DNA from 4 places in the Bradyrhizobium sp. T-1 genome. Region 3 is predicted to be linked to each of the others. Evidence: predicted binding sites of a transcription regulator. Region 3 holds the regulator's gene; each other region holds the start of a gene.
What was found. The regulator PhoB, encoded in region 3, activates phosphate uptake and scavenging genes when phosphate is short. The targets are predictions, from matches to a motif close to TGTCATNNANCTGTCAT.
Positions count from the first base shown of each region.

Region 1: a site for PhoB is predicted at 3,342-3,358, ahead of phnC (phosphonate ABC transporter ATP-binding protein). Genes of this name have one in related genera too.
Region 2: a site for PhoB is predicted at 3,004-3,020, ahead of ACWAT4_RS23425 (DUF47 domain-containing protein). Genes of this name have one in related genera too.
Region 4: a site for PhoB is predicted at 1,774-1,790, ahead of ACWAT4_RS14465 (UDP-2,3-diacylglucosamine diphosphatase). Genes of this name have one in related genera too.

Region 1 is NZ_CM132115.1:917,352-923,308, reverse strand. It holds gene phnE (phosphonate ABC transporter, permease protein PhnE) at 1-472, opposite strand, end outside; gene phnE (phosphonate ABC transporter, permease protein PhnE) at 469-1,353, opposite strand; gene phnD (phosphonate ABC transporter substrate-binding protein) at 1,444-2,373, opposite strand; gene phnC (phosphonate ABC transporter ATP-binding protein) at 2,433-3,242, opposite strand; gene ACWAT4_RS04375 (LbetaH domain-containing protein) at 3,417-4,073, shown strand; gene ACWAT4_RS04370 (alpha-D-ribose 1-methylphosphonate 5-triphosphate diphosphatase) at 4,070-5,263, shown strand; gene ACWAT4_RS04365 (DUF1045 domain-containing protein) at 5,282-5,957, shown strand, end outside.
Region 2 is NZ_CM132115.1:4,818,767-4,824,723, reverse strand. It holds gene ACWAT4_RS23440 (ABC transporter substrate-binding protein) at 1-906, shown strand, start outside; gene ACWAT4_RS23435 (branched-chain amino acid ABC transporter permease) at 1,073-1,936, shown strand; gene ACWAT4_RS23430 (branched-chain amino acid ABC transporter permease) at 1,938-2,906, shown strand; gene ACWAT4_RS23425 (DUF47 domain-containing protein) at 3,064-3,708, shown strand; gene ACWAT4_RS23420 (inorganic phosphate transporter) at 3,722-4,726, shown strand; gene sugE (quaternary ammonium compound efflux SMR transporter SugE) at 4,719-5,033, opposite strand; gene ACWAT4_RS23410 (peptide chain release factor 3) at 5,206-5,957, shown strand, end outside.
Region 3 is NZ_CM132115.1:7,971,080-7,977,036, forward strand. It holds gene argF (ornithine carbamoyltransferase) at 1-411, opposite strand, end outside; gene ACWAT4_RS38110 (aspartate aminotransferase family protein) at 411-1,613, opposite strand; gene ACWAT4_RS38115 (GcrA family cell cycle regulator) at 2,071-2,583, shown strand; gene phoB (phosphate regulon transcriptional regulator PhoB) at 2,780-3,487, opposite strand; gene phoU (phosphate signaling complex protein PhoU) at 3,510-4,226, opposite strand; gene pstB (phosphate ABC transporter ATP-binding protein PstB) at 4,238-5,059, opposite strand; gene pstA (phosphate ABC transporter permease PstA) at 5,056-5,901, opposite strand; gene pstC (phosphate ABC transporter permease subunit PstC) at 5,903-5,957, opposite strand, start outside.
Region 4 is NZ_CM132115.1:3,033,409-3,039,365, forward strand. It holds gene ACWAT4_RS14455 (PAS domain S-box protein) at 1-484, opposite strand, end outside; gene thiD (bifunctional hydroxymethylpyrimidine kinase/phosphomethylpyrimidine kinase) at 789-1,589, shown strand; gene ACWAT4_RS14465 (UDP-2,3-diacylglucosamine diphosphatase) at 1,814-2,626, shown strand; gene ACWAT4_RS14470 (glycosyltransferase family 4 protein) at 2,640-3,728, shown strand; gene ACWAT4_RS14475 (threonine/serine dehydratase) at 3,793-4,776, shown strand; gene ACWAT4_RS14480 (caspase family protein) at 4,854-5,957, opposite strand, start outside.

The DNA of each region.
Region 1 (5,957 bases), 1.2 Mb from region 3:
CAATCGCCAGCACACCGGCGAACGGGCCGAGGCCGACGACGTTGATCCAGACCAGCGCCCAGATCAGCGTATCGACGCCGCGGATCGAATCCAGGAAGCGCCGCACCGGGAAGCGGACGATTTCAGGCACGATGTTGCGCGCGGCAAACAGACTGACCGGCAACGCCAGCACCGCGGCGAGCGTGGTGCCGAGCAGCGCGATCGACAGCGTCTCACCCAGCGCCTTCAGATAAAGCGGCAGCGACGAGCCGGGATCGGGCGGCATCATCATCATGCTGATCCAGCCGAGCTGGCTCAGCCCCGAGATGAAGCGCGACGGGGAGAAATCGAGATCGACCAGGCCGAACACGAAGATCGCAAGCGCCGCGACCAGCATCGCCGGCGTCGCCAGGCGCGACGACGCCGGGCGGTCGAAGACCTCAGGATAGCGTGCGCGGAGCTCCGCGGTGTTGACGTCCTGCGGTTTGCTCAATTCCGCGCCTCCTTGCCGAACAGGCGGCCACGCACCCAGCCGGTCGTGATGTCGATCAGGAAGACCGTGACGATGATGGTCACGAGGATCGCGCTGACGTCGGAGTAGTAAAACTTCCGGATCGCGACGATCAGCTCCTGGCCGATGCCGCCGGCGCCGACAAAGCCCATGACGGATGCTTCACGCACATTGATCTCGAAGCGCAGCAGCGCGTAGCTGGCGTAGCCCGCCGAGACCTGCGGCAGGATCGCAAAGCGCATGCAGGAGAGCCAGCTTGCTCCGGTGGAGCGGATGCCCTCGACCGGCTTCATATCGGCGTTCTCGACGATCTCCGAGAACAGCTTTCCGAGCGCGCCGGTGGAGTGGATCGCGATCGCGAGCACACCCGCCACCGGACCGAGGCCGAAGGCCATGACGAAGATCAGCGCGAAGACGATGCCGGGCACCGTGCGGGCGAATTCGAGCAGCCGCCTCACCGTGAAGCGCAGCCAGGGCGCGGGCGAGGTGTTCTCAGCCGCGAAGAAATTCAGCGCGAAGGCGAGGACGGCGCCGATCAGGGTACCGACATAGGAGATCAGCAGCGTCTCGCCGAGCAGCTCCAGCCATTTGTGCAGACCCCAGAACCACTCGCCAAAATCGGTCCAGACCCGCTGGCCATTGTCGAGGGTGAGGATGCGGTCGAAATAGCTGATGAAATTGCCAAAGTAAGCAAAGAATGTGCGCAGGTTCACCTCGGCCCCGATCGAGGCCACGATCAGCGCGGCGACGAAGACAGCGAAGCCCGCCAGCAGGCGCAGGCGCTTGCGCGCCACCGCCTTACGATAGGCAGCGTTGAGGACAGCAAGTTGTTGCTCGGGGAGAATCGAAACCGCAATCGTCATGGGTTCAGCGGCATGGGTTCAGCGGGAGGGATCCGTCAAGAAAAAGAGCCGGGTCCATCGACCCGGCTCCAGTACATCGTCCCGACGAGCTCAGGACGCCTTCTTACGCAGATTGTCGACAAACTTGATCAGCTCGATGGTCTTGTTGTAATCGTCGTTGGCGATCGGCTCCCACGGCTTGTTCTTGCCGTCGGAGAGCTTCTTGAACGCCTCGGGATCCTTCTGCGCCGCATCGATGAAGGCTTTCTTGATGGCGGCCTTCATGTCCTCGGGCAGATCGCTCAGATGGGCGTAGGGCGAGTTGATGATGAGGTCGGACTTCACGATGATGCGGAAGTCCTCCTTCTTCATCGGCGTGCCATCGGCCGACTTCACCATGCCCTTGTTGAGCATGCGGGTCAGGTTGGAATCGTCGTCCGCGTTCCACCAGTTGGCGGCAACGTCGACAGTGCCCTGGGCGAGTGCGAGAACGGCGTTCTCGTGGCTGCCGGTGAAGACCACCTTAGAGAAATAGGCATCGGGATCGATGCCCAGCGCGTTCAGCTTGAAGCGGGGCATATTGTTGCCAGAAGTGGAATTCGGATCAACAAGCCCGAGATTCTTGCCCTTGAGGTCCTCGATCTTCTGGTACGGCGATTTCGCCAGCACATAAAAGACGGAGTAGTAACCCTTCGAGCCGTCGGAGTTGACGTCGATGACGAAGGCATCGGTCTTGACGCCGGTGAGACGGGCACGCGCAAAAGAAGCCGGACCGTAATAGCCGATGTGGATGTTGCCGGCACGCTGGCCTTCGATGAGGGCGGCGTAGTCATTGGCGACACGCAGGGTCACCTTGATGCCGAGCTCCTTCGACAAATAGTTGATGAAGGGACCGTACCGCTCGGTGACGCCCGAACCATTCTCGGCCGGAATCGCGGCGAAGGTGATCTCCGGATATTTCGTCTTCCAGTCTTCGGCAGACGCGGATCCGGCAAAGGTCAGCGCGGCAGCGCCGGCGAGAATTAGTCTGCGAGTGATCATGATGCCCTCTTCATCTGATGGATCGGTTGACGCAAGAAACTGGCGATGACGGCTGCGGCTTAGGCTGCCGCGGCCGTTCCGAGTGCCGGAACGCCCTCGGGCACCGGCGCAGGCGTGCCGCCCATGACGTCGGCGGCTTCGAGATCGTAGAGCTCACGCGCGACAAGGTCGGTCAGCGCGGACGGCGCGCCGTCGAACACCACGCGGCCTGCCGCCATGCCGATCAGGCGATCGCAATAGCTGCGCGCCAGATCGAGCGAGTGCAGATTGCAGAGCACGGTGATGCCGAAATGCTTGTTGATGCGCAGCAGCGCATCCATCACGATCTTGGTATTGCGCGGATCGAGCGAGGCGATCGGCTCGTCGGCGAGGATGATGTCGGGCTGCTGCACCAGGGCCCGCGCAATTGCGACGCGCTGCTGCTGGCCGCCGGAGAGCTGGTCGGCGCGCTGGGCGGCGACCGCGGCGATATCGAACTGTTCGAGCGCGGACATCGCCAGCGCCCTGTCTTGCTCGGGCCAGATCTGCGAAAGCGAGCGCCAGGCCGGCATGGTGGCGAGGCGTCCCATCAGCACATTGGTCAGTACATCCAGCCGGCCGACCAAGTTGAATTGCTGGAAGATCATCGCGGATCGCGCCCGCCACTGTCGCAGCTCCTTGCCGCGCAGCGCGGTGACGTCGAGGCCGCCGAACAGGATGCGCCCCTGCGTCGGCGTCGCCAGACGATTGATGGTTCGCAGCAAGGTCGACTTGCCGGCGCCGGAGCGCCCGATCACCCCGACGAAGCCGCCGGGGGAGATTTGAAACGAGGCGTCGTCCACCGCGGCTTTTGCGCCAAAGCGGCACGTCAGACCTTCGACCACCAGCATGCAGGGCTCCTGAGTAGCTGGAGCCCACCGCTATCGCCGGCGGTTGACACTTGTGTGACATCCGCGACACGCTGCGGCGATCCAACACACCTCATCCCCTGTCATTGCACCGTCATGACATCGTCATCGAGCCGCTCGAAGACGAGCACCTGCCCTCAAGCTCTCGGATGCAACATGGCCAAGGTGCTTTCGGTACAGCCGACCATCGATGCTTCGGCAATGCTGCACGAGGTCAAGCTCGGCGCCTATACTGAAGTCGGCGCGCGCACCATCCTGCACGAAGTGGCGATGGGCGATTACTCCTACGTCGTCAACGACGCCCAGATCACCTACACCACCATCGGAAAATTCTGCTCGATCGCGGCGATGACGCGGATCAATCCGGGCAATCATCCGATGCATCGCACGACGCAGGCGCATTTCACTTACCGTTCGAGTGCCTACTTTCCGGGCGAGAGCGACGACGCTGACTTCTTCGACTGGCGGCGCCGGCATCACGTCCATATCGGCCACGACGTCTGGATCGGCCATGGCGCGATCGTGCTGCCGGGCCGCAACATCGGCACCGGCGCGGTGATCGCGGCCGGTGCCATCGTCACCAAGGACGTGCCCGCCTATACCATCGTCGCCGGCAATCCCGCCCGCGTCGTGCGGCGCCGCTTCTCGGAAGAGGTTGCCGAGCGGCTCGCGAAGCTGGCATGGTGGGACTGGGATCACGACAAATTGCGTGAAGCGCTGCCCAATTTCCGCAAGCTCGCAATTGAAGATTTCCTGACGGCATACGAAGCAGAGGCAAGCTCTTCTTCCAGCAAACAAAGCGCGGTCGCGTGACAGACATTTTCATCGAGGGTGGCCGGACCCTGATCGGTTCCGAGTTCGCCGAAACCTCGCTCTCCGTTTCCGGAGCGGACATCGCGCAGATCGATGCGCCTCGCGGCCGCGCGCGGCTGGCGATCGATGCGTGCAACCTGCTGGTGCTGCCCGGCATCGTCGATCTTCACGGTGATGCCTTCGAGCGACAGATGATGCCGCGCGCCGGCGTCGATTTCCCGATCGACGTTGCGCTCGCCGATACCGACCGCCAGGTCATCAGCAACGGCATCACCACGGTGTTTCACGCCACGACCTGGTCGTGGGAGCCCGGCTTGCGCAGCGGCGACAATGCGCGGCGCCTGCTCGAGGCGATCGAGCGGCAGCGTCCGCACTTTGCCGCCGACACCCGCTTCCATTTGCGGCACGAGACCTACAATCTCGATGCCGAGGCCGAGATCTGCCAGTGGCTCGCCGAGGGCCGCGTCGACCTGTTCGCCTTCAACGACCACATGGATGGCACCATCGGTGACATGGCGACCCCCCGCAAGCGCAACCGCATGGTTGAGCGCACCGGCCTATCTAGCGAGGATTTCGACAAGCTCGTTGCGCATGTCGTCTCGCGCACCGCCGGCGTTCCGGCATCGATCACCCGGCTCGCCGCCGCCGCACGCGCGGCCGAGGTGCGGATGCTCTCGCATGACGACGCAACGCCGGCGATGCGCCGGGCGTTTCGCGATATGGGCGTGACGCTTGCCGAGTTTCCGATCAACGAGGAGACGGCGCGCGAGGCCGCAGCTGCCGGCGACGCGATCGTCTACGGCGCACCGAACGTCGTCCGCGGCGGCAGCCATACCGGCTGGACCAGGGCCTCCGACATGATCGCCAAGGGGCTGTGCTCGGTGCTGGCCTCCGACTATTACTACCCCGCGCCGCTGCTCGCCGCCTTCCGCCTCGCCGCCGACGGCATGCTGCCGCTCAACGAGGCCTGGAAGCTGATCTCGTCGGCGCCGGCGCAAGCCACCGGCCTGACCGATCGCGGCACGCTCGCCGCAGGCCATCGCGCCGACATTCTGCTTGTCGACGACAGCGCGCCGCTGCGGCCGCGGCTGGTCGCGGTGATCGCTGCCGGCAAGCTCGTGCATTTCACCGATGCGACGCGGCTGCAAACGGCGGTGGCGCTTCCGCGCGAGACTGTCGTTGCGGCGTAAATTGATTATGCTCCGGCCATGACAGGTTTTCCCCGCTACGCGATCTATTTTGCCGCCGGCGCCGACAATGCGCTGTCGCGCTTCGGCGCCGAGTTGCTCGGCTATGATGCCTATAGCGGCGATGAGATTTCGTTTCCGCAGGATGCGCTACGTATCGCTTCGGACTGGCGCGACATCACCGCCGATCCCCGCAAATACGGTTATCACGCCACGCTGAAAGCGCCGATGGCGCTCGCGCCCGGGAAGACCGAGGCCGAACTCGTGGCAGCCTGCGCGACATTCGCCGGGAAGCCGCGCCCGGTGCCAGTGATCCGTCCGGTCGTCGATTCCATCAGCGGTTTTATCGCCGTCATTCCGGCTGAGCCCGTCGACGCACTCCAACAACTCGCCGCCGATTGCGTCCGCGACTTCGATTCCTTCCGTTCGCCGCTGACGGCGGAAGACCGCGCGAGGCGAACGCCGGAAAAACTCAGCGAGCCCCAGCGCGAGTATCTCGATCGCTGGGGCTATCCGTATGTGATGGAGGAATTTCGTTTCCACATGACGCTGACGGGACGGCTGGATGCGAACCGCCGCGGGCCGATTCTGGAGATGCTGCGTGAAAGGTTCGCGACGCTGAAGCTCGATGCGCTGGCGGTTGATCGTATCGCGCTGTTCAAGCAGGATGATGCCAAAGCGCGATTTCGCATCATCG
Region 2 (5,957 bases), 3.2 Mb from region 3:
GGCGTGGCGCTCGCCGTCAACAACGTCGTCAAGGAAAAGAACGGCGTCTACATCAATTCGGGCGCGGCGACCTCGGACCTCACCAACGCGCAGTGCTCGCCCAACACCGTGCACTGGACCTATGACACCTACATGCTGGCCCACACCACCGGTCAGGCGCTCGTGAAGGCCGGTGGCGACACCTGGTTCTTCCTGACTGCCGACTATGCCTTCGGCGCAGCGCTCGAGCGCGACACCACGGCGGTGATCACGGCCAATGGCGGCAAGGTGGTTGGCGGCGTCAAGCATCCGCTGAATACGCCGGACTTCTCGTCCTTCCTGCTGCAGGCGCAGGCCTCCAAGGCCAAGATCATCGGTCTTGCCAATGCCGGCGGCGACACCACCAACACCATCAAGCAGGCAGCCGAGTTCGGTATCGTCAAGGGCGGCCAGAAGCTCGCCGCGCTTCTGCTGTTCCTCACCGACGTCAAGGCGATCGGTCTGGAAACCGCGCAAGGCCTGAACTTCACCGAGACGTTCTACTGGGACATGAACGACCAGACCCGGGCCTTCTCCAAGCGCTTTGCGGAGAAGATGAAGAACAGCGCGCCGCCGACCATGGTTCAGGCGGGCGTCTATGCGGGCGTGCGCCACTATCTCAAGGCGCTGGAAGCGCTGGGCGGCAATCCGCATGACGGTCTCAAGGTCGTCGAGAAGATGAAGTCGATGCCGACGGAAGACGATCTGTTCGGCAAGGGCGAGATCCAGCCCAATGGCCGCACCATTCACAACGCCTATCTGTTCGAGGTGAAGAAGCCTTCCGAGTCCAAGGGACCGTGGGACTTCTACAAGCTCGTCGGCACGGTGCCGGGCGACCAGGCCTTCACGCCGCTGTCCGAAAGCAAGTGCGCGCTGCTCAAGAAGTAAGACCAACAGCCCGCCGGCGGCGAGCCGGCGGGCGCTCCAAAGCGTTTTCGAGCGAAGTGGATACCGGTTCGCGTAAAGAAGACGCGTCAGAACAACGAGCCCCGTTCCGATTCCATCGGAGCGGAAATGGCTCTAGGGAACGCCGAAGGGACTGGGTGCTGGATCGATGCAGGCTCTCTACGCACAGCTACTGGTGGGATTGATCAACGGCTCGTTCTACGCGCTGCTCAGTCTCGGGCTTGCCGTGATCTTCGGCATGCTCAACATCATCAATTTCGCCCATGGCGCGCTCTACATGATGGGCGCCTTCGTCGCCTATTTCCTGCTGAACCTCGGCGGCATCAACTACTGGTGGGCGCTGCTGCTGGCGCCGATCATCGTCGGCATCTTCGGCATGATCCTGGAGCGGACCATGCTGCAATGGCTGACCGGGCTCGACCATCTCTACGGACTGCTGCTGACCTTCGGCATCGCGCTGATCGTGCAGGGCGTGTTCCAGAACTATTTCGGCTCCTCCGGCCTGCCTTACGCCATTCCGGACCAGCTCAAGGGCGGCATGAATCTCGGCTTCATGTTCTTGCCCGTCTACCGCGGCTGGGTCGTCATCTTCTCGCTGGTGGTGTGCCTGGCGACCTGGTTCCTGATCGAGAAGACCCGGCTCGGCGCCTATTTGCGCGCCGCCACTGAAAATCCGACGCTGGTGCGTGCCTTCGGCATCAACGTGCCGCGGATGATCACGCTCACCTACGGCCTCGGCGTCGGTCTTGCCGCGCTCGCGGGCGTGCTCTCGGCGCCGATCAACCAGGTCCGGCCGCTGATGGGCGCCGACCTCATCATCGTCGTGTTCGCGGTGGTCGTGATCGGCGGCATGGGCTCGATCATGGGCTCCATCATCACCGGCTTCGCGCTGGGCGTGATCGAGGGCCTGACCAAGTATTTCTACCCCGAGGCCTCCAACACCGTCGTCTTTGTGCTGATGGTGCTGGTGCTCTTGGTGAAGCCAACGGGATTGACGGGAAGGGCAGCCTGAGATGACAGCCTTGACGGACGACACGCTGCCGATGAGCCCGCGCGCGATGCGTGACGAGATGATCGCCTTCGTGGTGATGGCGCTGCTGCTGGCGTCGGTGCCCTTTACCGGGGTCTATCCGTTCTTCGTGATGCAGGCGCTGTGCTTTGCGCTGCTCGCCTGCGCCTTCAATCTCCTGATCGGCTATGGCGGCCTGTTGTCGTTCGGCCACGCGATGTTCATGGGCACCGCCGGCTATTGCAGCGCGCACGCGCTGAAGGTGTGGGGGCTGCCGCCCGAGCTCGGCATCCTCGTCGGCATCGCCGCGGCATTCGGGCTGTCGCTCATCACCGGCTACATCTCGATCCGCCGCCAGGGCATCTATTTTTCGATGATCACGCTGGCGCTGTCGCAGCTCCTGTATTTCATCTACCTCCAGGCGCCGTTCACCCATGGCGAGGACGGCATCCAGGGCATTCCGCAGGGGCACATGTTCGGCGTGCTCGATCTGTCCAAGCCGACGGTGCTCTATTACGTCGTGCTGGCCGGCTTCCTCGCGGGCTTCCTGCTGATCTACCGCATCATCAACTCGCCGTTCGGCGAGGTTCTGAAGTCGATCCGCGAGAACGAGCCGCGCGCGATCTCGCTCGGTTACCGCACCGACCAGTACAAGTTCCTGGCATTTGTGCTGTCCGGAACGCTGGCCGGCTTTGCCGGTGCGCTGAAGGTATTCGTGGCGCAGAACGCCTCGCTCACCGACGTGCACTGGTCGATGTCGGGCGAAGTGGTGCTGATGACATTGGTCGGCGGCCTCGGCACCATCTTCGGTCCCGTGGTCGGCGCCTTCGTGATCATCGCCATGCAGCAATATCTGGCGGGCTTCGGTCAGTGGGTGACGGTGATCCAGGGCTCGATCTTCGTGATCTGCGTGCTCACCTTCCGCCGTGGCGTCATCGGCGAAATCGCGCATTACTTCCGGCGATCGCTTTAAGCGATTGATATCGCAGAAGATTTATTGCCGACCGAATCCGGTGGATGATCCGGCGCCGCGGGCGCGAGTTTGCACGCGCGCGGAGCCAAAATGGTCTATGACGGTTTCGTGACGGCTCATTCGGGCCGGGTCATTTCCAACCGGTAGACTTATTCCCATGATGCGTTGGTTTCGCGCTTTCCTGCCCAAGGAAGAACGGTTCTTCGACCTGTTCGACCGCCATGCCCAGACCGTGATCCAGGGCGCGATCGCGCTTCAGGGGGTGCTGAACGGCGGCGAGGAGACGCCGGTCTATTGCCAGCGCGTCAGCCAGTTCGAGAACGATGCCGACAACATCACGCGCGAGGTGCTGACGGCGGTGCGGCGCACCTTCATCACGCCGTTCGACCGCGGCGACATCAAGAACCTCATCACCTCGCTCGACGATGCCATCGACCAGATGCAGCAGACGGCGAAAGCCGTGATGCTGTTCGAGGTCCGCACCTTCGAGCCGCCGATGCGCGAAATCGGCGCGCTTCTGATCGAATGCGCCAATCTGGTCGGACGTGCGCTGCCCTTGATGCAGGCGATCGGCCCGAACGTTGCGATGCTGACCGCGATCACGGAGGAACTGACCAAGCTCGAGGGCCGTGTCGACGATCTCCACGACATCGGTCTGAAGGAGCTGTTCCTCAAGCACCGCAACGGCAGCGCGATGGATTTCATCGTCGGCGTCGAGATCTACGATCACCTTGAAAAGGTGGCCGATCGCTTCGACGACGTCGCGAACGAGATCAACAGCATCGTCATCGAGCAAGTTTAGGCAGGGCCGGGCCGTGGATGCTGCGTTGGGTCTTCCCATCCTGGTCGGACTGATCGCCGTAGCGCTGCTGTTCGACTTCCTGAACGGCTTGCACGACGCCGCCAATTCGATCGCGACCATCGTCTCGACCCGGGTGCTGCGACCGCAATTCGCAGTGATCTGGGCTGCGTTCTTCAATTTCGTCGCGTTCATGGTGTTTGGGCTTCACGTCGCCCAGACCATCGGCACCGGCATCATCGATCCCGCGATCGTCGATGCCCAGGTGATCTTCGCGGCGCTGGTCGGCGCCATCATCTGGAATCTCGTGACCTGGGCACTGGGCATTCCGTCGTCGTCCTCGCATGCGCTGATCGGCGGCCTCGTCGGCGGCGGCATGGCCAAGGCCGGAATATCGGCGGCGGTCTGGAGCGGACTGACCAAGGCGGTTCTGGCGATCGTGCTCTCGCCGCTGGTCGGCTTCCTGCTTGCGATGATGCTGGTCGCGATCGTGTCCTGGGCCTCGGTGCGCTCGACACCGTTCGCCGTCGATCGCGCCTTCCGCATCCTGCAATTCGCCTCCGCCTCGCTTTATTCGCTCGGCCACGGCGGCAACGACGCGCAGAAGACCATGGGCATCATCGCCGTGCTGCTCTATTCGCAGGGCCATCTCGGCGGCGAATTCACGGTGCCGTTCTGGGTGGTGCTGTCGTGCCAGGCGGCGATGGCGCTGGGCACGCTGATGGGCGGCTGGCGCATCGTTCGCACCATGGGCCTGCGCATCACCAAGCTGACGCCGATGCAGGGGTTCTGCGCCGAGACGGGGGGCGCAGCGACCCTGTTCATGGCGACCTTTCTCGGCGTTCCCGTCTCGACCACGCATACCATCACCGGTGCCATCGTCGGCGTCGGTGCGGCCCGTCGCGTTTCGGCGGTGCGCTGGAACGTGGCGAGCTCGATCGTCTATGCCTGGGTGATCACGATCCCGGCCTCGGCCATCGTCGCGGCGCTGAGCTGGTGGGCCGTGCAGATCTTCAAGTAACGAGCTTCAGCCCGACGATGCCGGCCACGATCAGCCCGATACTGGCGAGGCGGAGCGCCGTGGCGGGCTCGCCGAACAGCATGATGCCCAGCGTCGCAGTGCCGACCGCCCCGATGCCGGTCCAGACTGCATAGGCCGTTCCGACGGGCAACGACTTGAGGGCAAGTCCAAGCAGGATGACGCTGCCGGCCATGGCCGCCAGCGTGATGGCGGAGGGAACCAGCTTGCTGAAGCCTTCGGTGTATTTCAGGCCGATCGCCCAGGTGATCTCGAGAAGCCCGGCGACGAACAGGATGCTCCAGGCCATGACGACCCTCCATTCAAGGCAGGGCCGTCCCCGCGAGGCCAATATGCTGACAAGCAGGGAGGTCGTCCTCCCCAAAGACCTACTAGAAGCCCGATATGGGGCTGGCTGAAGGGCTCCGCAATCACCAAATGAGGCTTGATTGGGCCCATTTTCCCTGCCAAACGCTCCCGCCATGTCCGACATCGCCACCACAGCCGACTCGCCGGCCCGTTCCCCGCTTGCCACCGAAGTGGCGCGCCGACGCACCTTTGCGATCATCTCGCACCCGGACGCCGGCAAGACCACGCTGACCGAGAAGCTGCTGCTGTTCGGCGGCGCCATCAACCTGGCCGGCCAGGTCAAGGCCAAGGGCGAGCGGCGCAACACGCGTTCGGACTGGATGAAGATCGAGCGCGAACGCGGCATCTCGGTCGTGACCTCGGTGATGACCTTCGAGTTCGAGGGCCTCGTCTTCAACCTGCTGGACACGCCGGGCCACGAGGACTTTTCGGAAGACACCTACCGCACGCTCACGGCGGTCGATTCCGCCGTCATGGTGATCGACGCCGCCAAGGGCATCGAAGCGCGAACCCGCAAGCTGTTCGAGGTCTGTCGCCTCCGCGACATCCCGATCATCACGTTCATCAACAAGATGGATCGCGAGAGTCGCGATGTTTTCGAGCTGCTCGACGAGATCGAGAAGACGCTGGCGCTCGACACCACGCCGATGACCTGGCCGGTCGGCCGCGGTCGCGACTTCCTCGGCACCTACGACGTCGTCAATGGCGGCGTGCGCCTGCTGGAAGGCGGCGGCGCCAAGACCGGAGCCGCGCAGCAGATCGAGATCGAGGAGCTGGCCAAGCTCAACGCCAATCTCGACGTCGGAGCGGTAAAGGACGAGCTCGAGCTCGTGACCGAGGCCTCAAAGCCGTTCGAGCTCGAGGC
Region 3 (5,957 bases):
CACCTGGCAGGGATGCGAGCGCCGCGTCAGGCCGTTGATGACGGGCACGGTCGCATTCGCCGCGAGCTCCAGCAGCGCCTCGTGATTGAGGATGCGGATCATGATGGCGTCGACATAGCGCGACAACACGCGCGCGGTGTCGGCAATGGTCTCGCCGCGGCCGAGCTGCATCTCGGCACCGGTGAGCATGATGGGCTCGCCGCCGAGCTGGCGCATGGCGACATCGAACGAGACGCGCGTGCGGGTCGACGGACGCTCGAAGATCATCGCCAGCGTCTTGCCTTCGAGCGGCCTCACCGGCTGATGCGCCTTCTGCTTCGCCTTCATGGCGGAGGAGGCCGCGAGCATGCTCTTGAGCTCCGACAACGGCAGCTCGTTGATATCCAGGAAGTGCTTTGGAGCCTTGCTCATCAGCTTGCCGCCCGCTTGTTGCCGGACAACGCAGCGCAGGCGCGTTCGAGCCGGCCGATGCTGTCCTCGATCTCGGCTTCGGTGACGATCAAGGGCGGCAGCAAGCGCACCACATTGTCGCCGGCGCCGACCGTGAGCAATTTTTCGTTGCGGAGCGCTGCGACCAGGTCGCCCGAGGGCACGACGGCCTTGATGCCGATCAGCAGGCCCTCGCCGCGCACTTCGCTGACGATATCGGGATGACGATCGATCACGGAGGCGAGCTTCTGCTTCAAGAGCAGCGACATCTTCTGCACGTGGTCGAAGAAGCCGGGCTTGAGCATGACGTCGAGCACGGCATTCGCAGCCGAGATCGCCAGCGGATTGCCGCCGAAGGTCGAGCCATGCGAGCCGGGCCCCATGCCGGAGGCCGCGTCCGCGGTCGCCAGCACCGCGCCGATCGGGAAGCCGCCGCCGAGCGCTTTCGCCAGCGACATCACGTCGGGCGTGACGCCGGTGCGGCGATGGGCGAAGAGATCGCCGGTGCGGCCCATGCCGGTCTGCACCTCGTCGAACGCAAGCAGCAGGCCCTTTTCGTCGCAGAGCTGGCGCAGCGCCTTGAGGAACGACGGCGTCGACGAGCGCACCCCGCCCTCGCCCTGGATCGGCTCGATCAGGATACCCGCAGTGTGGGGATCGATCGCCTTCTTCACGGCCTCGAGGTCGCCATGCGGCACCTGGTCGAAGCCGTCCATCGGCGGACCGAACCCTTCGAGATATTTTGCAGAGCCGGTCGCGGCGAGCGTCGCCAGCGTGCGGCCATGGAAGGCGCCCTCAAACGTGATGATGCGGTAGCGCTCCGGATGCCCCTTGGAGAAATGGTGATGGCGGACCAGCTTGATCACGCCTTCCAGCGCTTCGGCGCCGGAATTGCAGAAGAACACGAAGTCCGCAAAGCTCTCGTTGCAGAGACGGTTCGCAAGCTTCTCGCCGTCCGGGCTCTGGAACAGGTTCGACATGTGCCAGAGCTTGGTCGCCTGCTCCTGCAACGCCTTGACCAGCGCGGGATGGGCGTGGCCGAGCGCATTCACTGCCACGCCCGAGGTGAAATCGAGATAGCGATCGCCGTTGGTTGCGATCAACCAGACGCCTTCACCGCGCTCAAAACCGATGTCGGCCCTGGCGAAAACGGGGAGCAAATGCGGCGCTGCGCTGCTAGTCATGACGATCACTTGATGTTGCGGACGGTGTAACGCGTGCTTTGCGCAACGCACCATTGACCGGCCCGGAAAACGAAACGTGCCGCCTTTTAAGGGCGGCACGCGCGACTATCTTAGGCCTGGTGAAACGGGTGTCAATGCCGCCCGGAAAGCCTCGCGAAACGCTGAATCCGTAGTCTTGCGGTGGCGATTTTGCGGGATTTTCACCACGGAACATGTGGAAGCGAGTCGGCGGACTCTTGCGCGTGAGTCACGCCATATTGTAGCGTTTGGCTTGTCAGATACGACATCTCGTGCAGCGGTTCTGATCCCAAGAGTCCTCATGTACCGGCGTAAACGTTCGGGCGTTCTAGTCACGCCCGGCGAGCCTTAAGGGATTCTGGCGGCACGGGTTTTTCGAGGCTTAGGCATTCGTTGTGCCGCCCCAGGATGGCAGGCGCGCGGCGAAGGAAAGGTTACAATGACGGTTTTGACCTGGTCGGACGATCGCGTCGAGCAGTTGAAAAAGCTCTGGGAGGCCGGACTTTCGGCTAGCCAGATCGCCGCTGAGCTTGGGAATGTCACCCGCAATGCCGTGATCGGCAAGGTGCACAGGCTCGGCCTGTCCGGCCGCGCCAAGAGCCCGTCTTCGGCAGCTCCGCGGCCGCGCAAGGCGCGTCCCGCGCAGCACATGATGCGGGTGAGCAGGCCCATCGCGCGCGGCAACACCGCATTGGCGCAGGCCTTCGAGGTCGAGGTCGAGGCCGAGCCGGTTACCTACGACAACGTAGTGCCGATGAGCCAGCGGCTGTCGCTGCTCGAATTGAACGAGGCAACCTGCCATTGGCCGGTCGGCGATCCCTCGAGCCCGGATTTCTTCTTCTGCGGCGGCAAGGCACTCTCCGGCCTGCCCTATTGCGCTCAACACTCGCGGGTGGCGTATCAGCCGGCAGCCGACCGGCGTCGCGCACCGGCGAAGCCCGGCACGCGCTGAGCTACCAATTCTATTGATTGCCAAGACGGCGGCCGTGACACGATGACGGCGCCAATTATTCGGTGTCATCCCAGCGAAGGCGGGAATCCATAGCTACCACTCCCCGTGGTTATGGGTCCCGGGCTCGCGCTGCGCGCACCCCGGGACGACAGCTGAGAATGTGGCCGCAGCTCACTAAACCAGTCGCCCGCAAACCCTATGTCTGCTCCGCCTTCGCGAACCGATCATCGAGCGCGTAGCCGGCACCGCGGACGGTGCGGATCGGGTCCTGCTCACGACCGAGATTGAGCAGCTTGCGCAGGCGGCCGATATGTACGTCGACGGTGCGCTCGTCGATATAGATGTCGCGGCCCCAGACGCTGTCGAGCAGCTGCTCGCGCGAGAACACCCGGCCGGGATGCTCCAGGAAGAACTCCAGCAGGCGGTATTCGGTAGGCCCGAGATCGATCGGCCGGCCCGAGCGTGCCACGCGGCGCTTTTCGCGGTCGAGCTCGATGTCGCCGAAGGCGAGGATGGTCGCGAGCCGCTCAGGGCTTGCGCGCCGCAGCAGGCCCTTCACGCGCGCGAGCAGCTCGGGCACCGAGAACGGCTTGACGATGTAATCGTCGGCGCCGGTCGCCAGGCCCCGCACCCGCTCGCTCTCCTCGCCGCGCGCGGTGAGCATGATGATCGGCAGCTGCTTGGTGTCGGATCGCGTCCGCAGCCGGCGGCACAGCTCGATGCCCGACAGCCCCGGCAGCATCCAGTCGAGCACGATCAGATCAGGAATGTGCTCCTTGAGACGGGTGTCGGCATCGTCGCCGCGCATCACCGTCTCGACGTCATAGCCGTCGCCTTCGAGGTTGTAGCGGAGAAGCTCGGTCAGAGCTTCCTCGTCCTCAACCACCATAATGCGTGCGCCCATGGGGTCGTCGCTCCTTGCGTAATCAGGTGTTCGGGACCGTCGTGGCGAACGTCGTCATGTCGCCCTTCGGCCGCTTATCGGTGATGGCCTGGCCTTCGATCATGTAGAACACGGTCTCGGCAATGTTGGTGGCGTGGTCGCCGATCCGCTCGATGTTCTTGGCGCAGAACATCAGATGGATGCAAAACGAGATATTGCGCGGATCTTCCATCATGTAGGTGAGGAGCTCGCGGAACAGCGAGGTGCAGATGGCATCGACCTCCTCGTCGCCCTTCCACACCGCCATCGCCGCCGGCAGGTCATGCGCGGCATAGGCGTCCAGCACCGACTTGACCTGCTGCTGCACGAGGTCGGTCATGTGCTCGAGGCCGCGGAACAGCTTGAGCGGATGGAAATCCGTCTCCAGCGCCGCGACGCGCTTGCCCATGTTCTTGGCGAGATCGCCGATCCGCTCGAGATCGGTCGCAACCCGCATCGCGCCGACGATCTCCCGAAGATCGACCGCCATCGGCTGGCGGCGCGCGATGGTGAGCACGGCGCGCTCCTCGATCTTCTTCTGCAGCGTATCAAGCTCGGCGTCGATGGTGACCACGCGCTGGCCGAGCGCGACGTCGCGGCGGATCAGCGCGTCGACGGAGTCGACGATCATGCGCTCGGCGATGCCGCCCATCTCGGCGACCAGGCGGGTGAGCTCCTGGAGGTCGGTGTCGAAGGCTTTTGCGGTATGTTCAGAACCCATGTCCTGTCTCCTCAGCCGAACCGGCCGGTGATGTAATCCTGCGTGCGCCGGTCGGTCGGCGACGTGAAGATCTTGCTGGTGTCGTCGAACTCGATCAGCTCGCCGAGATACATGAAGGCGGTCTTGTCGGAGACGCGGGCCGCCTGCTGCATGTTGTGGGTCACGATCGCGATCGTGTAGTTCTCGGACAGTTCCTGGATCAGCTCCTCGACCTTGGCGGTCGAGATCGGGTCGAGCGCCGAGCAGGGCTCGTCGAACAGGATCACCTCGGGGCGCACCGCGACGGTGCGGGCGATGCAGAGGCGCTGCTGCTGGCCGCCGGAGAGCGACAGGCCGGAAGCGTTGAGCTTGTCCTTGACCTCGTTCCACAGCGCGCCGCCGCGCAGCGCCTTCTCGACGCGGTCGTCCATCTCGGACTTCGAGATCTTCTCGTAGAGACGAATGCCGAACGCGATGTTCTCGTAGATCGTCATCGGGAACGGCGTCGGCTTCTGGAACACCATGCCAACGCGGGCGCGCAGCAGGTTGAGATCCAGCTTGGGGTCGAGGATGTTGGTCTGGTCGAGCATGAGCTGACCGGTGACGCGCTGGCCCGGATAGAGATCGTACATCCGGTTGAAGATGCGCAGCAGGGTCGACTTGCCGCAACCCGACGGGCCGATGAACGCCGTGACCCGGTTGGTGCCGAGCGCCAGGTTGATGTTCTTCAGTGCGTGATGCTCGCCATAATAGAAGTTGAGGTTGCGCACCGTCACCTTGGCGGGCGCCTCCGGCAGCGGCTGCTGCGACGCCAAATGAGCATTCGAGCTCACGGATACGGACAGATCGGTCATTTTGCGGTCCTCTCGGCGCCGAGAATGCGCGCGCCAATGTTCAGGGCAAGCACGGTCAATGTGATCAGCAACGCGCCACTCCAGGCGAGCTGCTTCCAATAGGCGTAGGGGCTCTGGACGAAGTTGTTGATGGTGACCGGCAGGTTGGCCATGGTCTTGTTCAGGCCGAGGCTGAAGAACTGGTTCGACAGCGCGGTGAAGAGCAGCGGCGCGGTTTCACCGGCGACACGGGCGGTGGCGAGCAGCACGCCGGTGATGAGGCCGGAGCGCGCGGCGCGGTAGGCGATCCGCTTGATCACCAGCGAGCGCGGCAGGCCAAGCGCAGAGGCCGCCTCGCGCAGCGCGTTCGGCACCAGCAGCAGCATGTCCTCGGTCGTGCGCAGCACCACCGGGATCACGATGACCGCGAGCGCGAGCGAGCCTGCGATCGCCGAGAAGCCACGCATCGGCACCACCACCGCGCCGTAGATGAACAGGCCGATGATGATCGAGGGCGCCGAGAGCAGGATGTCGTTGATGAAGCGGATCACCGAGGTCAGCTTGTCGTTGCGGCCATACTCGGCGAGATAGGTGCCGGCGAACAGGCCGAGCGGCGCGCCGATGCCGACGCCGATCACGGTCATGATCAGCGAACCGACGATGGCGTTGCGCAGACCGCCTTCGGTCGAGCCCGGAGGCGGGGTATCAGCGGCGAAGAGCTCGAGGTTCAGGCCGGCCAGGCCGTTGTAGAGCAGCGTGATCAGGATCAGCGCGAGCCAGGTGACGCCGAAGGCGGCGGCACCGATGCAAAGCCCGCGGACGACGATGTCCTTGCGGCGGCGGCGTGCGTAAATCGGGTTCATGTTACTTCCCCGCCTTCTTTTCCAGACGCAGCAGCATCAGCCGGGCGCCTGCGAGC
Region 4 (5,957 bases), 3.3 Mb from region 3:
TTTCGCGCATCGCGCGCTGGGCCTCTCCCACCTGTTTGAGCAGCTGCGTGGCGTCGCGGCGCTTGGTCTCCTCCTCCTCGAGCGCAGCCTGGACCTTTTGCAGCTCGAACGGGGAGGGGATGGTCAGGATCTTCGGCAGCAGTGGCCAGAGCGCAGCCGCCGTGAAGATCGAGGCAATCGCTGTCGCCGCTTTGACCAGGCCTTCGATGCCATAAATCGGCACCCAGAGTGTGTAGATCGACAGCACATGCGTCAGGCCGCAGGCCATGATGAAGACCGCGAATGCCCAAAAGACCCAGCCGAATTTGAGGTCACGCCGTTTGGTGACGAGGATCGCGAGCGCAAACGGGATCGAGAAATACGCAGCCGCAATGCAGGCGTCGGCGACGACGTGGAGCCAGATCAGCTCAGGTTCCCACAGCAGGCAGATGCCGTGCGGTGAGAACATCGAGGAGTCCAGGAGACGTTCGAAATAGGCCCACATGATGCAATCCCGAGAAGGTTGCAGGCCGGGGCGGCCCGCAACGTCGCGTCGCCAGCGAATCGACCAACGTTTCCATTATCCGGAGTGCGCGCCAAGGCCGGATGATGCCGAGGTCACTTTTTTGCAGGATGTGCACGCTCACGGGAGGACAAGTGCGGCACCGGGCTCATTTTAGCTGATTCGCTGCCGCGCGATCGAAGGTGGCGCCGACCCGGAGCCCCGGTCGCAGTCCGGGTTGCTGGCACCGAGGGGGCGCGCTAAGAGTAGTGATGGCCATGTCTTTTTCGAGCAAGCGTATCCTGCGATGACCACGCCCGTGGCGCTCACCATCGCCGGCTCCGATTCGAGCGGCGGAGCCGGCATTCAGGCCGACCTGAAGACCTTTGCCGCGCTCGGCGTCTATGGCGCGTCTGCGATCACGGCGCTGACGGCGCAGAATACCAAAGGCGTCACCGGCATTCACGCGGTACCTGCCGCGTTCGTCACCGCGCAGATCGATGCGGTGTTCTCCGATCTCGATGTCGGTGCGGTGAAGATCGGCATGGTGGCGCAAGCCGAGAGCATCGATGCGATCGCTGCCGCACTGTCGCGCTGGACGCCTCCGCATATCGTGCTCGATCCCGTGATGGTCGCAACCTCCGGCGACCGCCTGCTGGCCGCGGAAGCCGTCGAAGCCTTGCGCACGAAGCTGATGCAACTCGCCTCGGTGGTCACGCCCAATTTGCCGGAGGCGGCGGCGTTGCTCGACGAGCCGGTCGCGCAAAGCGAGGCCGAGATCGAACGCCAGGGGCGCCGTCTGCTTGGGCTCGGCTGCCGCGCGGTCCTGATTAAAGGCGGCCACGGTGAGGGCCGTGAGAGCATCGACTATCTCGTCAGCGCCGACAAGACGATCGCGCTTGCCGCGCCGCGCGTCGCCACCCGCAACACCCATGGCACCGGCTGCTCGCTGTCCTCGGCGATCGCGGCGGGGCTAGCCAAGGGCGAGGATCTGGAGATGGCCGTGCGCAACGCCAAGGCCTGGATCAGCGCGGCGATCGCAGCCGCCGACCGCTTCAGCGTCGGCCATGGCCATGGGCCGATCCACCATTTCCACAAGTTCTACTGACGTGGCTCTGTCGTCCTGACGCACGTCTGGCGGCCCTCCGTTAACCAGCGCGGCCGCGATTGTCCGGCATTTTGCCGAGACCCATTTCTGCGCCCATGTCGCCTGATTGTCGCATGCGGCTGATATGCGCGGGGAGGGCGAGGCAAGGTCCGATTCGTATCCGAGGGTGCCTCAAAGGTTCAATCGTCATCCCCCTGTCACGGGACATTGTTACAGGCTGTCGCATGGGAAGTTACGATGTGAGTGACGAGAGCCCGGAGCGGCGCTTTCGCACGTTGTTCATCTCCGACGTTCATCTCGGAGCCCGCGGCTCGCAAGCCGACCTTTTGCTGGACTTCCTGCGCTACCACGATGCCGACACCATCTACCTCGTCGGCGACATCGTCGATGGCTGGGCGCTGAAGTCGAGCTGGCATTGGCCGCAATCGCATAACGACCTGGTCCAGAAGCTGCTGCGCAAGGCGCGCAAGGGCGCCAAGGTCATCTACGTGCCTGGCAATCACGACGAGTTCCTGCGCAACTATTACGGCACGCATTTCGGCGGCATCGACGTCGTCGAGAACACCGTCCACGCTGGCGTGGACGGCAAGCGTTATCTCGTCATTCACGGCGACATCTTCGACCTCGTGGTGCAGAACGCGCGCTGGCTCGCCCATCTCGGCGACAAGGCCTACGACTTCGCGATCCAGATGAATCGCTTCGTCAACTTCTTCCGCCGCATGTTCAAAGTGCCGTATTGGTCGCTGTCGCAATGGGCCAAGCAGAAGGTCAAGAACGCCGTCAACTATATCGGCGCGTTCGAGCAGGCGCTCGCAGCCGAAGCCCGGCGCCATGACGCCGACGGCGTGATCTGCGGTCACATCCACTACGCCGTAATCCGCGACGAGAACGGCATTCGCTACATGAATTGCGGCGACTGGGTCGAGAGCTGCACCGCGCTGGTCGAGCACGACGACGGCCGTTTCGAGATCATCACCTGGGCGGATCATCTGCAGAAGCCGGCAGAAGTTCCGCAGGTGGCAGCACGAGCTGCCTGACGAGGCCTTCCTGATGCGCATCCTGGTCGCGACCGACGCCTGGCACCCGCAAGTCAACGGTGTGGTTCGGACGCTGACCAAGCTTGCCGACGCAGCCGAGGGGCTTCGCGTCGAAGGTCTTGGCGTCGAAGGTCCTGGCGTCGAAGGTCCTGGCGTCGAGTTCACATTCCTGACGCCGCAATCGTTCCGGACCTTTGCGATGCCGAGCTATCGCGACGTGCGGCTTGCCATGCCGCGCCCGGCGCGCATCGCAAAACTGATCGCGGAAGCGCGGCCGGACAGCATTCATATCGCGACCGAAGGGCCGATCGGTCTGATGGTCCGCCGCTATTGCCGGCAGCGCAAGCTGCCGTTCACGACCAGCTTCCATACCCGCTTTCCCGAATATGTCCGCGCCCGCGTCCCGGTCCCGGGCTCGCTGATCTGGCGGGCGCTGCGCCGCTTCCACAGCCCGAGCCGCGCCGTGATGGCGGCGACGCCTGCGCTGGCCCGCGAGCTTGGCGAGCGCGGCTTCGACAATGTCGTGCTGTGGCCGCGCGGCGTCGACACGCATCTGTTCCACCCCCGCGCCGTCGATCTCTGCCTGCCGGCTCCGGTGTTCCTCTCGGTCGGCCGCGTCGCGGTGGAGAAGAATCTCGAAGCGTTTCTCGACCTCGATCTGCCCGGCACCAAGGTGATCGTCGGCGACGGCCCGGCGCGCAACGCGCTGGAAGAGGCCTATCCGGACGCGATCTTCTTAGGGGAAAAGCACGGCGAGGAACTGGCCGACATCTACGCGGCGGCCGACGTCTTCGTGTTTCCGAGCAAGACGGACACGTTCGGCCTGGTCCTGCTCGAGGCACTGGCGAGCGGCCTGCCGGTTGCGGCCTTTCCGGTGAAGGGACCTCGCGACGTCATCGGCGATGCGCCGGTCGGCGCGCTGGATGAGGACCTGCGCAACGCCTGTTTCGCGGCGCTGGACATTTCGCGGCAGGACTGCGTCGAATTCGCTTCCAACTACACCTGGGAGGCCTCGGCGCGGGCCTTCGTCGACAGCATTTTGGCGGTCGGTGCGGTGCTGCCGGGCGGGAACGGGGCGGAACGGCAGCGCTTCGTCGCTTAAGTGGGCAAAAACCTCGCGCGGAGGTGTCTTGCCCGCACCTCGCGGGCCGCGATAACATCGCGCCATGTCCGAACAGCCCCTTCCGATCGGCCCCGCCGATATCGATGCCGCAGCGCGCGTGCTCGCGCCCTTCGCCGTCCGCACCCCGCTGCTGTCATTTCCCGTGCTCAACGAGCGCGTCGGCGCAAAGGTCTTCCTGAAGCCGGAGATGCTCCAGCGCACCGGCTCCTTCAAGTTCCGCGGCGCCTTCAACAAGGTGTTCTCGATCCCGCAGGACAAGCGCGCCGGCGGCGTTGTCGCATTCTCCTCCGGCAACCACGCCCAGGGCGTGGCGGCGGCGGCGAAGATCCTCGACATGCAGGCGACCATCGTGATGCCGGCGGACGCACCGCTGTCGAAGCGCGAGCGCACCAAATCCTACGGCGCCGAGGTCGTGCTGTACGATCGCGACCGCGACGACCGCGAGGCGATCTCGCGCGGCATCGCCGAGAAGCGCGGCGCGACATTGGTTCGGCCCTATGACGATCCCTACGTGATCGCGGGCCAGGGCACGGCCGGCCGCGAGATCGCGGAAGACATGGCAATGCTCGGTCTCTCACCCGACATCGTGGTGGCTCCGGCTTCCGGCGGCGGCCTGATCGCGGGCGTCGCCACGGCCGTCAAGGCGCGCTATCCGCAAGCCCAGATCGTGGTGGCCGAGCCCGAGGCGTTCGACGATCACGGCCTGTCGCTGACCGCAGGCCATCGCGAGCCGCATCCGCCGGCGGGCCGCACCATCTGCGACGCGCTGATGGCGCTGATCCCGGGCGAGATGACCTTTGCAATCAACAGCAAGCTGTTGGCGCGCGGCGTGACCGCGTCCGACAAGGAAGTCGGCGCGGCGGTGGCCTTTGCCTATCGCGAGCTGAAGCTCGTGGTCGAGCCGGGCGGCGCCGTCGGTCTCGCGGCACTGCTCGCCGGCCGTCTCGACGTCACTGGGAAGAACGTGGTCATCGTGCTCTCCGGGGGCAACGTCGATGCCGATCTGTTTGCCGAGCTGGTGGCCTGAGTTTTTCCGAGTTTCTGACATGAGATAGGGGCAGAGCGTCGCCGCTCTGCCCCTATCTCGTTTTCTGCTTGCCGCGATCAGTGCATGAAGCCGCGGTGATTGCCGCCGCCACCCATGCTCTGCGACTGGTTCATCGACTGGCGGAAATTGTTGCCGCCGCCCGTGCTGATCCGGTTGGTCGCGTTGAACTGCGGCCGGTTGCTCTGCACCTGCACCTTGTTCACTGGGTTGTTGTTGAGCTTCACGCCGTTGTTGACGCGGATCGGGTTGGCCTGCGTCTGAACGTTCACCGGCTTGGTATCCACGGTCGTGCCGCCCTTGCCGACAGTCACAGGCATGCTCACGATCTTCCCCGGCGTGCCCGTATTGTTGTTGCCGGTGGTCTGCGTGGTGGTGGTCACCGGCAGCGTCGTGATCTTGCCGGCGCCGCCATTGTTCGTCGTCGTGTTGGTCGGCGCGGGCAGGGTGACGATCTTGCCAGGAGTCTGGGTCTGGGTCTGCGACGGCGTGCCGTTCTGCGGATTGCCCGCCGGCAGGTTGGTGATCTGGCCGCCATTGCCGAGCTTGCCGATGACGTTGCCATCGACCGGCTTCTGCACGACGGGCAGGTTGCCGTTCATCTGCGATCCGCCACCCGCCTGCTGCATCAGCGGCACGTATTTCGGCTGGCCGAGATTGCCGACCTTGAACGTCGGGGCCAGGTTCGGCGGAGCCAGGAACTTCGTCGCCTGCATCAAGGGGATCAGCTTCGGCTGCGACTGGAGCTTCAGTGCGACTTGCGCATAGGGGCTGTTGCCGTAGCTGTCGTAGAAGGTCTTGTAGCCGAGCGGCGAGTTCGCGAGCACGGCCTGGTGCCAGGCCTGCGTGATCAGCAGGTTCGACAGCAGCCAGCGGATGTGATCGCACAGCGGGTCGTGCGGATACATCGCGACGAACTCCCGATAGTACTCGGGCCTGCCTTCGGACAGCACGTAGTCATAGGCCTGGCGCGCCGAACGGCTCGGCAGGTTGGAGGCCATCTGCACCACCGGCGCATTCACCGGGGCGCGGTTGGCGGCGACGGCCGTGTCGCCGAAGAAGGTGAAGTCGGAGGTGAGCGAGGAGCTCTCCCACGGCGTCTGGGCGCCGCTGGTGGTCTGATTCACCGCGAGCCGCACGCGCTTGAACAGCTGCTCGATCGG